Pseudorhizobium banfieldiae: one gene and its partners. The protein of the gene in region 1 binds, or shares a complex with, the protein of each later gene. Links are inferred from orthologs where the notes say so. Each region holds a gene or a part of one and is shown on either strand. Other genes may lie near its edges.

Region 1 (3,113 bases):
CCTGCCATCGCCTCGGCGATGACCTCGCCGGCACCGGGGTTATGGCCACCATCAACCCAGATTTCCGCATCCTTCGGCGCCAGTTCCAGGAGGCGGCCTTCTGTGAGCCTTTGCAGGCGGCCCGGCCACTCGACAGTCGCCATGGCCTTCTCGATCATCGCATCCGTCAGTGCAAAACCAGCTGCCTTTACCGCGCGAATGGCGGCTGCTGCATTGGCGATCTGATGGCGCCCCGGCAACCGCGGCAGCGGCAGGTCGGCGAGACCAAACTCATCCTGGTAGATCAGGCGACCGAACTCTTCATGGGCTGAGAAGTCCTGCCCGTAGACAGCCATGGGACAGGAAAGCCGTTCGGCGCTCTCGACCAGCACGTCCAGCGCCGGGCTGTATTCCTGTTTGCCGATCACGACCGGACAGCCGCGCTTCATGATGCCGGCCTTCTCCGCAGCGATGAGTTCGACCCGATCTCCCAGATAGGGTTGATGATCGAGAGAGATGGGCATGATCACCGAAACCGCCGGTCTCTCGACGACGTTGGTGGCGTCGAAGCGACCGCCGAGACCAACTTCGAGAATGACGGCATCGGCCGGTTGCTCGGAGAAGAGCAGGAAGGTCACCGCGGTCAGAATCTCAAAAACGGTGATGGTCTGGCCGGCATTGGCGGCCGCCACCCGCCGCAGGGCTTCGGCGAACATGTCGTCTTCGACGATTCGCGACCGGCCGCCCTTGACGCCGATTCGATAGCGCTCATGCCAGTTGACGAGGTGCGGAGAGGTGTGGACATGGACGGCAAGACCGACCGCCTCCAGCAGCGCGGAGCAGAAGGCCGTTGCTGAACCCTTGCCGTTCGTTCCAGCGATATGGATCACCGGCGGCAGCTTGCGGTGCGGGCTATCCAGCGCCTCCAGAAGCCGCCTGATCCTGTCCAGCGACAGGTCGAAACCCTTCGGGTGAAGGGCCATCAGCTTCTCGATCTCCTGCTCGGCCGCGCTGACGGCGGGAATATTCATTGCACTCATCCCGCCGATCCAGCGTCTCTATGGACTCAGGCGCTCGCTGCCACGGGGGCAAGCGCCAGGACTTCAGCCGAATCATCGTTGGCTGCGGGCGTCTTCATCAGGATCTTCAGAAGCGTGGCAAGCGTATCCGGCAGATCATGGCGGTTGACGACCATGTCTACCATGCCGTGCTCCAGCAGGTATTCGGCCGTCTGGAAGCCCTCCGGCAGCTTTTCGCGGAGCGTCTGCTCGATGACGCGCTTGCCGGCAAAGCCGATTTCGGCACCCGGCTCGGCAATATGGATGTCGCCGAGCATGGCGTAGGATGCAGTGACGCCACCGGTGGTGGGGTTGGTCAGCACGACTATGTAAGGCAGGCCGGCTTCCTTCAGCATGTCGACCGCGACTGTGGTCCGCGGCAGCTGCATCAGCGACAGGATGCCTTCCTGCATGCGGGCGCCGCCGGAGGCCGGGAAGATCACCAGCGGGCATTTTTCAGCGACTGCACGCTCGCACGCCTTCACAATCGCCTCGCCCGCTGCCATGCCTAGCGAACCGCCGATGAAGTTGAACTCGTGAACCACCGCGACAAGCTTCACGCCGCGCACCTGGCCGAGGCCGGCGAGGATTGTGTCCTCCTGCTCGGTCTTCAGGCGGCTGTCCTTCAGACGGTCGATGTACTTCTTTGAGTCGCGGAACTTCAGCGGATCCTGGGCAACCTTGGGCTGGGGAAGCGATTCGAAGACGCCGCCATCGAAGAGGTCCGTCAGGCGCGCCTTGGCCGGCATCTTCATGTGATAGCCGGAAGCGGGGATAACCCACTTGTTCTCTTCCAGGTCCTTGTGAAAGACCATCTCACCCGTTTCCGGGCACTTGATCCAGAGGTTGTCCGGAACCTCACGGCGGCCAAGCATGGAATTGATCCGCGGCCGGACGTAGTTGGTGATCCAGTTCACGTGGCTTACTCCTGATAAACTGCGCCCTATGTGGGAAACTATTCGGCGGCGACAAGTCGCGCTGACCGCACGCCGGTTGCAAGGCCGCGAACAAAGGTGGTTACCGATTCCACCGTGTCGGCACTCGCCCGGCCATCCTTGTCGAGCGACGTGGCGACCTGGTTGACGATCGCCGTACCGACCACGACGCCATCCGCCGAGGCACCGATCAGCCGCGCATGCTCGGCTGTCTTGACGCCGAATCCGACGCAGACCGGCAGGTCGGTGGACTTCTTGATACGCTGGACGGCACCCGCAATCTTCGACGGATCAGGCAGAGCAGAGCCGGTAATCCCGGTCATCGAGACATAGTAGACGAAGCCGGAGGTGTTGGTCAGCACCTTCGGAAGGCGCCGGTCGTCGGTGGTCGGTGTCGTCAGGCGAATGAAGTTGATGTCCTTCTTGCGCGCCGGGATGCAGAGCTCATCGTCCATTTCCGCCGGAAGGTCCACGACGATAAGACCGTCGATCCCCGCCTCCAGCGCGTCTTCCAGGAAGCGGTCGACGCCGTAGATGTAGATGGGGTTGTAGTAGCCCATGATGACGATCGGCGTCGTATTGTCGTTTTTGCGGAAATCGCGGGCCATCTGCAGCGTTTTCTTCAGAGAATGGCCATTCTTGAGCGCCCGCTGGCCGGCCAGCTGGATCGCCGGGCCATCGGCCATCGGATCGGAGAATGGCGCGCCGAGTTCGATCACGTCGGCCCCGGCCGCCGGCAGCGCCTTCATGATCGCCAGCGACGTATCATAGTCCGGATCTCCGCCCATGAAATAGGTGACGAGCGCCGGGCGGCCCTCGGCCTTCAGGTCAGCGAATTTCTTGTCCATGCGTGCGGTCATGTCAGAGGCCCATTCCGAGAATCTTGCCGACGGTGAAGATGTCCTTGTCGCCCCTGCCGCAGAGGTTCATTACGATGATCTGGTCCTTGTCCATCTTCGGCGCGCGCTTGATGACTTCCGCGAGCGCATGGCTCGGCTCCAGTGCCGGGATAATGCCTTCGGTGCGGGTCAGCATCTGGAAGGCGGCAAGCGCCTCGTCATCCATGATCGGCACGTATTCAACGCGACCCATGTCCTTCAGCCAGGAATGCTCGGGTCCAATGCCCGGATAATCGAGGCCG
Region 2 (3,012 bases), 2.5 Mb from region 1 along the record:
TGGACGTGGACTTCCGTCAGAGCAACCACGAGGGCGATCTAGTCAGTTGGCTGCATGAGGCGGGCGAACACTCGGTCGGCGTGGCGATCAACGCCGGCGCCTATACCCACACGTCGGTTGCCTTGCACGATGCCATCAAGGCAATAACGGTGCCCGTGATAGAAGTGCACATTTCCAACGTTCATGCGCGCGAGGAATTCCGTCATCACTCGAGGATCGCGCCGGCATGCAAGGGCGTGATCTGCGGCTTCGGCCCGACCAGCTACATCCTGGCGCTGCACGCCTTGAAAAGCATCACTGACTGACAAGATAACAGAACAATAGGAATTGCCATGTCTGAGAAGAAGAACGGTATCGACAAGGGATTGATCCGCGATCTCGCGAACATCCTCAACGACACCGACCTCACCGAGATCGAAGTCGAGCAGGACGATCTGCGCATCCGTGTCTCCCGCGCATCGGCAACGCATTACGTTCAGGCGCCGATCGCCCACCACGCCCCTGCTCCCGCAGCAGCGCCCGCCGCGGCCGCCGCAGCGCCGGCAGCGGCAGCGCCAGCCGCCCGTGACAACAGCAACGCGGTCATGGCCCCCATGGTCGGCACCGTCTACCTCTCCCCGGCCCCGGGTTCCCGCCCGTTCATCGAAGTCGGTGCGACGGTCAAGGAAGGGCAGACCCTTCTCATCATCGAAGCGATGAAGACCATGAACCAGATTCCCGCCCCGCGCTCCGGCAAGGTGACGGAAATTCTGATCAACGATGCGCAACCGGTCGAATACGGCGAGCCGCTCGTCGTCATCGAATAGGACCGCCAATGATCTCGAAAATCCTCATAGCCAATCGCGGCGAGATTGCGCTTCGCGTCCTGCGCGCGTGCAAGGAACTCGGCATCGCGACCGTCGCAGTCCATTCGACTGCGGACGCCGATGCCATGCATGTACGGCTGGCCGACGAGAGCGTCTGCATCGGCCCAGCGCCGTCGCGTGACAGCTATCTCAACATCCACCAGATCGTCGCGGCCTGCGAAATCACCGGCGCGGACGCCGTTCACCCAGGCTACGGCTTCCTGTCGGAGAACGCCAAGTTCGCCGATATCCTCGAGGCGCATGGCATAACCTTCATCGGACCGACGGCCGAGCATATCCGGCTGATGGGTGACAAGATCACCGCCAAGCAGACGGCAGTCGAACTGGGAATTCCCGTCGTTCCCGGATCGGATGGCGAGGTGACATCGGAGAACGTGCTGGAGACGGCGCGCAAGATCGGGTTTCCGGTGCTGATCAAGGCTACGGCTGGCGGCGGCGGCCGCGGCATGAAGGTGGCCAAGACGGAGGACGATCTTCAGGAGGCCTTCGATACGGCACGCTCGGAAGCCGCAGCCGCTTTCGGTAATCCGGCCGTCTACATGGAGAAGTATCTCGGCAAGCCGCGGCACATCGAAGTGCAGGTCGTTGGTGACGGGGAAGGCAATGCCATCCATCTCGGCGAACGCGACTGCTCGCTGCAGCGCCGCCACCAGAAGGTCTGGGAAGAGGCAAATTCCCCTGCCCTCAACGTCGAGCAGCGGATGAAGATCGGCCAGATCTGCGCCGACGCCATGAAGAAGATGAAATACCGGGGCGCCGGGACCGTCGAGTTCCTCTACGAAAACGGCGAATTCTACTTCATCGAGATGAACACGCGTCTTCAGGTCGAGCATCCGATCACCGAGGCGATCACCAACATCGATCTGGTTCACGAGCAGATTCGTGTCGCTTCCGGTGCCGGCCTTTCGGTGACCCAGGATGAGATAACCTTCTCGGGCCACGCCATCGAGTGCCGCATCAATGCCGAGGATCCGCGCACCTTCGTGCCGTCGCCCGGCACTATCACGCATTTCCACGCCCCCGGTGGGCTCGGCGTGCGCGTCGACTCGGGTGCCTATGCCGGATACAAAATCCCGCCCTATTACGACAGCCTCATCGGCAAGCTTATCGTGCACGGCCGTACCCGGGTGGAGTGCATGATGCGTCTGCGCCGGGTTCTCGACGAGTTTGTCGTGGACGGCGTGAAGACGACCCTCCCCCTTTTCCAGGATCTGGTGTCCAATCAGGATATCGCCAACGGCGACTATGATATCCATTGGCTGGAACACTATCTGGCGCATCACAAGGCGCATTAGGAGGGACATGGTCGGGCGGCGCGGCAGATATTATCCGGCAATCACACCGGATATCCTTCTGCGCGCCTATTCCATCGGCCTTTTTCCGATGGCGGAATCCGCGGACGACCCGGAGATCTTCTGGGTCGAGCCGGAGGTGCGGGGTGTACTCCCCCTCGACCAGTTCCACGTCTCCCACAGCCTTGCCAAGAAGCTGCGCAGGGAACCCTTTGACATCCGCTTCGACAGCGCGTTTGAGCAGGTCATCGAAAAATGCGCCGAGCCTGCCGGAGACCGTCCGAGCACCTGGATCAACGCTACCATCCGCAAGCTCTATTGCGAGCTTCATGCCATGGGCCATGCCCATAGCGTCGAGGCGTTCGAGGGCGCAGAGCTCGTAGGAGGGCTTTACGGCGTATCCCTCGGCTCTGCCTTCTTCGGCGAGAGCATGTTCTCCCGGCAGACGGATGCCTCAAAGATCTGCCTGGTACATCTGGTCGAGCGACTGAAGGCGGGAGGCTTCACGCTGCTCGACACCCAGTTCACCACCGAGCATCTCAAGACCTTCGGCGCCATCGACATCCCGAAGGACAATTACCTGGAGAAGCTGAAGAATGCGGTGGAGTCGCCGCATCTGAAATTCTAGGTTCAGTTCGTGGCTTCCGGAGCCGGAACGTCCGATTCCTGCTTGCAGCCGGTCAACCAGACGTCATAGATCGGATGCTCCACGGCGTTGAGGCCCGGGCTGTCTGCGAACATCCAGCCGGTGAATATCCGCCGGATCTTGCGGTCGAGCGTGATCTCGTCCACTTCGATGAAGCCGTCCACCCTTTGCGCTTCCGTCTCGTCGCGCGAATAGCAGACCTTCGGCG
Region 3 (3,083 bases), 430 kb from region 1 along the record:
CCTCCTCGTGGAACCACGCGAGCGGGAAGTCTCCGTGCGGGTTCCGTCGGAGCGCCTGAACCCCGCCCCTCAGGAATAGTCGGCATGGCCGACCTCTCTCACGCCCACATCGAGGCCTTTCTCGAGATGATGAGCGCAGAGCGTGGCGCCGCCGGCAACACACTCGCGTCCTATCAGCGGGACCTCGATGACCTCCATTCCTTCCTGGCGGCAAAGAAGGTCTCCCCCATCACCGCCGGCAGCAGGGATCTCAGCGCCTACCTTTCGGACCTCGGGAAAAAGGGATTTGCCCCCAGCTCCCAGGCGCGCAGGTTGTCGGCGATGCGGCAGTTCTACAAGTTCCTCTACGCGGAGGGCCTTAGGGGCGACGACCCGACATCCACCCTGGACAGCCCAAAGAAACGCAGGGCGCTGCCGAAAACCATGAGCGAGGACGACGTTACGCGTCTTCTGGAGCAGGCGGCACGAGAGGCGGATGATCCATCGCCGGGCCAGTATGTCCGTCTTCGCATGCTGGCCCTGCTCGAACTCCTCTACGCCACCGGCATGCGCGTCAGCGAGCTCGTCTCCCTGCCCGCCCGCGTCCTCAGCCAGGAGGGCCGCTTCCTGATTATCCGGGGTAAGGGCAACAAGGAACGGCTCGTCCCGCTTTCGAAATCCGCGATCCACGTCCTGCAGCGATACGGGCAGGCCCGGCAGGCGGAACTGGCGGAAGCAGGCGACAACCCTTGGCTTTTCCCTTCGCCAGGAAAGGACGGGTACCTGCCGCGCCAGGTCTTTGCCCGCGACCTGAAGGCGATTGCCGCACGCGCCGGACTTAGAGCCGCCGCAATTTCACCGCACGTCATGCGCCACGCGTTCGCGAGCCACCTCCTGCAGCACGGAGCGGACCTGCGCATCGTTCAGGAACTGCTCGGTCACTCCGACATTTCCACCACACAGATATACACTCATGTGCTCGAAGAACGGCTGAGGCAGTTGGTGCAGACGCACCACCCCCTTGCAAAAACCGGCGAAAACCGGGAATAGAAGGCCGCCGCCAAGCCAGAATGATCGGAACACGGATCTCATGCAGACTTATCTCGACTTCGAAAAGCCTATCTCAGACCTCGAGGGGAAGATCCACGAACTGAAGAAGCTTGCCGCTGAAGACGAGAGCATCGACACATCCGAAGAGATCGCGAGACTTGAAGGACGCGTTCGCGAAGCGACCGAAGAGATCTATTCAAAGCTGAACGCCTGGCAGAAGACCCAGGTAGCGCGTCATCCCCAGCGCCCGCATTTCGTCGATTATGCGTCGCATCTGCTGACCGACTTCACACCGCTCGCGGGCGACCGAGGTTTCGGCGAGGATGCGGCGATCCAGGCCGGTCTCGCACGCTTTCGCGGACAGCCTGTCGCGGTGATCGGCCAGGAAAAGGGCCACGACACGAAGAGCCGCCTCAAGCACAATTTCGGCAGCCCTCGTCCGGAAGGCTATCGCAAGGCGATCCGCGTCATGGAAATGGCCGACCGCTTCGGTTTGCCGATCATCTCGCTGGTTGACACCGCAGGCGCCTATCCGGGTGTCGGGGCGGAGGAACGTGGACAAGCGGAAGCAATCGCCCGTTCCACTGAAATGTGTCTTGCAGTGCGCGTTCCCATGGTCTCGGTCGTCATCGGCGAGGGCGGTTCCGGCGGAGCCATCGCCATTGCGACAGGCAATCGCGTCTACATGCTCCAGAACGCGATCTATTCGGTGATTTCGCCCGAAGGTGCGGCATCCATCCTGTGGCGGGATTCGACCCGTGCCAAGGAAGCCGCCACCAATATGCGGATCACGGCGGAAGACCTGAAGGAGCTAGGCATCATCGACGACATCATCCCCGAGCCCGTCGGCGGCGCTCACAGGGATCCGCAAACGGTTATCACGGCTACCGGGAATGTCATTGAAGAGGCCTTGGCGGAACTCGGCAAACTGTCGGGCGACGAGGTGCGCGCGGCACGGCGCCAGAAGTTCCTCCAGATCGGCCGTAACCTCTGAAGGGTGCAGTCTTAGCTCAATTTGGCCACATTGCTGATCAGGGTGGCACTTAGCCGCAGTTTTGCTATACAGACGGGGACGAGCGGTTAAGAAGATGTAAAGATTACCGCTTCATTATCGCTGCTGTTACGCAGATACTTATGTCCGCAATACACAGTCACGTGGTCCTATGCCGATGCGCCTGAAAAACATCGCTCTCGCTCTCGCACTCGCGACTGCCCTTGCAGGCTGCAATGATACTCTCGACTCCGTCGACGTGTCCAAGATCAAGAACAAGGTCGAGCACCCCCTGCCCTCGCGCATTGTCGCTGAGATGCAGAAGAAGAACATGCCGCGCACGTCGCCGATCATGATCCGCATCTTCAAGGAAGAAGGTGTCCTGGAGGTCTGGAAGGCGAAAGCCGACAACCGCTTCGACATGATCTCGAGCTACCAGATCTGCGCGTGGTCGGGAAAGCTGGGCCCGAAGAAGAAGGAAGGCGACAGGCAGGCACCCGAAGGCTTCTACAACCTGACGCCGGCGCATCTCAATCCAAACTCCAAGTACTTCCTCGCCATCAATACCGGCTTCCCGAACCGTTATGACCAGGTCAACGGCCGGACCGGTTCCAACCTGATGATCCACGGCGCCTGCTCCTCGTCCGGATGCTATTCGATGACCGACGAGCAGGTTCTGGAAATCTATGCCTTTGCGCGCGACGCCTTCAAGGGTGGTCAGTCCGCCGTGCAACTGCAGGCCTTTCCCTTCCGGATGACGGCGGAAAACATGGCCCGCCACCGTGGCAGCGAGCACTACGACTTCTGGCAGATGCTGAAGACCGGCTACGACAACTTCGAGGTGACGAAGCGTCCCCCCGAGGTGAATGTCTGCGAGAAAAAGTACGTCTTCAACCAGCAGGTCGAGGGCGCAGCGACCTTCAACGCAGCGGCAGCCTGCCCGCCGATGTCGACACCCCCGGGCTTGATGGCCGCTCTCGCATCCCATCAGCAGAGCTACGAAGTTGCCTATGCGAAGGCCGTCAAGAAGCTTGACGGCATGGTCTGGTACGAGCCCTCCGAA

The links.
Region 2: the proteins of accD (region 1) and accC are in contact, whole or in part, in a solved structure (PDB 8UXZ), measured with the Escherichia coli proteins. The link is inferred for Pseudorhizobium banfieldiae from one-to-one orthologs.
Region 3: the proteins of accD (region 1) and NT26_RS16410 are in contact, whole or in part, in a solved structure (PDB 8UXZ), measured with the Escherichia coli proteins. The link is inferred for Pseudorhizobium banfieldiae from one-to-one orthologs.

The regions. Positions count from the first base shown.
Region 1 is NZ_FO082820.1:3,792,929-3,796,041, reverse strand. Bases 1-2,958 are described here. They hold accD (acetyl-CoA carboxylase, carboxyltransferase subunit beta), read right to left. Parts: upstream 1,955-2,958; coding sequence 1,046-1,954; downstream 1-1,045. Other genes in these bases: trpB (tryptophan synthase subunit beta), read right to left, coding at 2,834-2,958; trpA (tryptophan synthase subunit alpha), read right to left, coding at 1,993-2,832; NT26_RS18360 (bifunctional folylpolyglutamate synthase/dihydrofolate synthase), read right to left, coding at 1-1,019. Outside these bases: more of trpB, read right to left, coding at 2,959-3,113.
Region 2 is NZ_FO082820.1:1,319,492-1,322,503, reverse strand. What follows is about bases 131-2,987. They hold accC (acetyl-CoA carboxylase biotin carboxylase subunit), read left to right. Parts: upstream 131-814; coding sequence 815-2,161; downstream 2,162-2,987. Other genes in these bases: NT26_RS06360 (DUF2155 domain-containing protein), read right to left, coding at 2,789-2,987; aat (leucyl/phenylalanyl-tRNA--protein transferase), read left to right, coding at 2,169-2,786; accB (acetyl-CoA carboxylase biotin carboxyl carrier protein), read left to right, coding at 333-806; aroQ (type II 3-dehydroquinate dehydratase), read left to right, coding at 131-305. In the rest of the region: more of aroQ, read left to right, coding at 1-130; more of NT26_RS06360, read right to left, coding at 2,988-3,012. UniProt on the Escherichia coli protein: This protein is a component of the acetyl coenzyme A carboxylase complex; first, biotin carboxylase catalyzes the carboxylation of the carrier protein and then the transcarboxylase transfers the carboxyl group to form malonyl-CoA.
Region 3 is NZ_FO082820.1:3,365,622-3,368,704, forward strand. The notes cover bases 119-3,046. They hold NT26_RS16410 (acetyl-CoA carboxylase carboxyltransferase subunit alpha), read left to right. Parts: upstream 119-1,069; coding sequence 1,070-2,023; downstream 2,024-3,046. Other genes in these bases: xerD (site-specific tyrosine recombinase XerD), read left to right, coding at 119-1,029; NT26_RS16415 (L,D-transpeptidase family protein), read left to right, coding at 2,199-3,046. Outside these bases: NT26_RS23015 (hypothetical protein), read left to right, coding at 1-79; more of xerD, read left to right, coding at 85-118; more of NT26_RS16415, read left to right, coding at 3,047-3,083. UniProt on the Escherichia coli protein: Component of the acetyl coenzyme A carboxylase (ACC) complex. First, biotin carboxylase catalyzes the carboxylation of biotin on its carrier protein (BCCP) and then the CO(2) group is transferred by the carboxyltransferase to acetyl-CoA to form malonyl-CoA.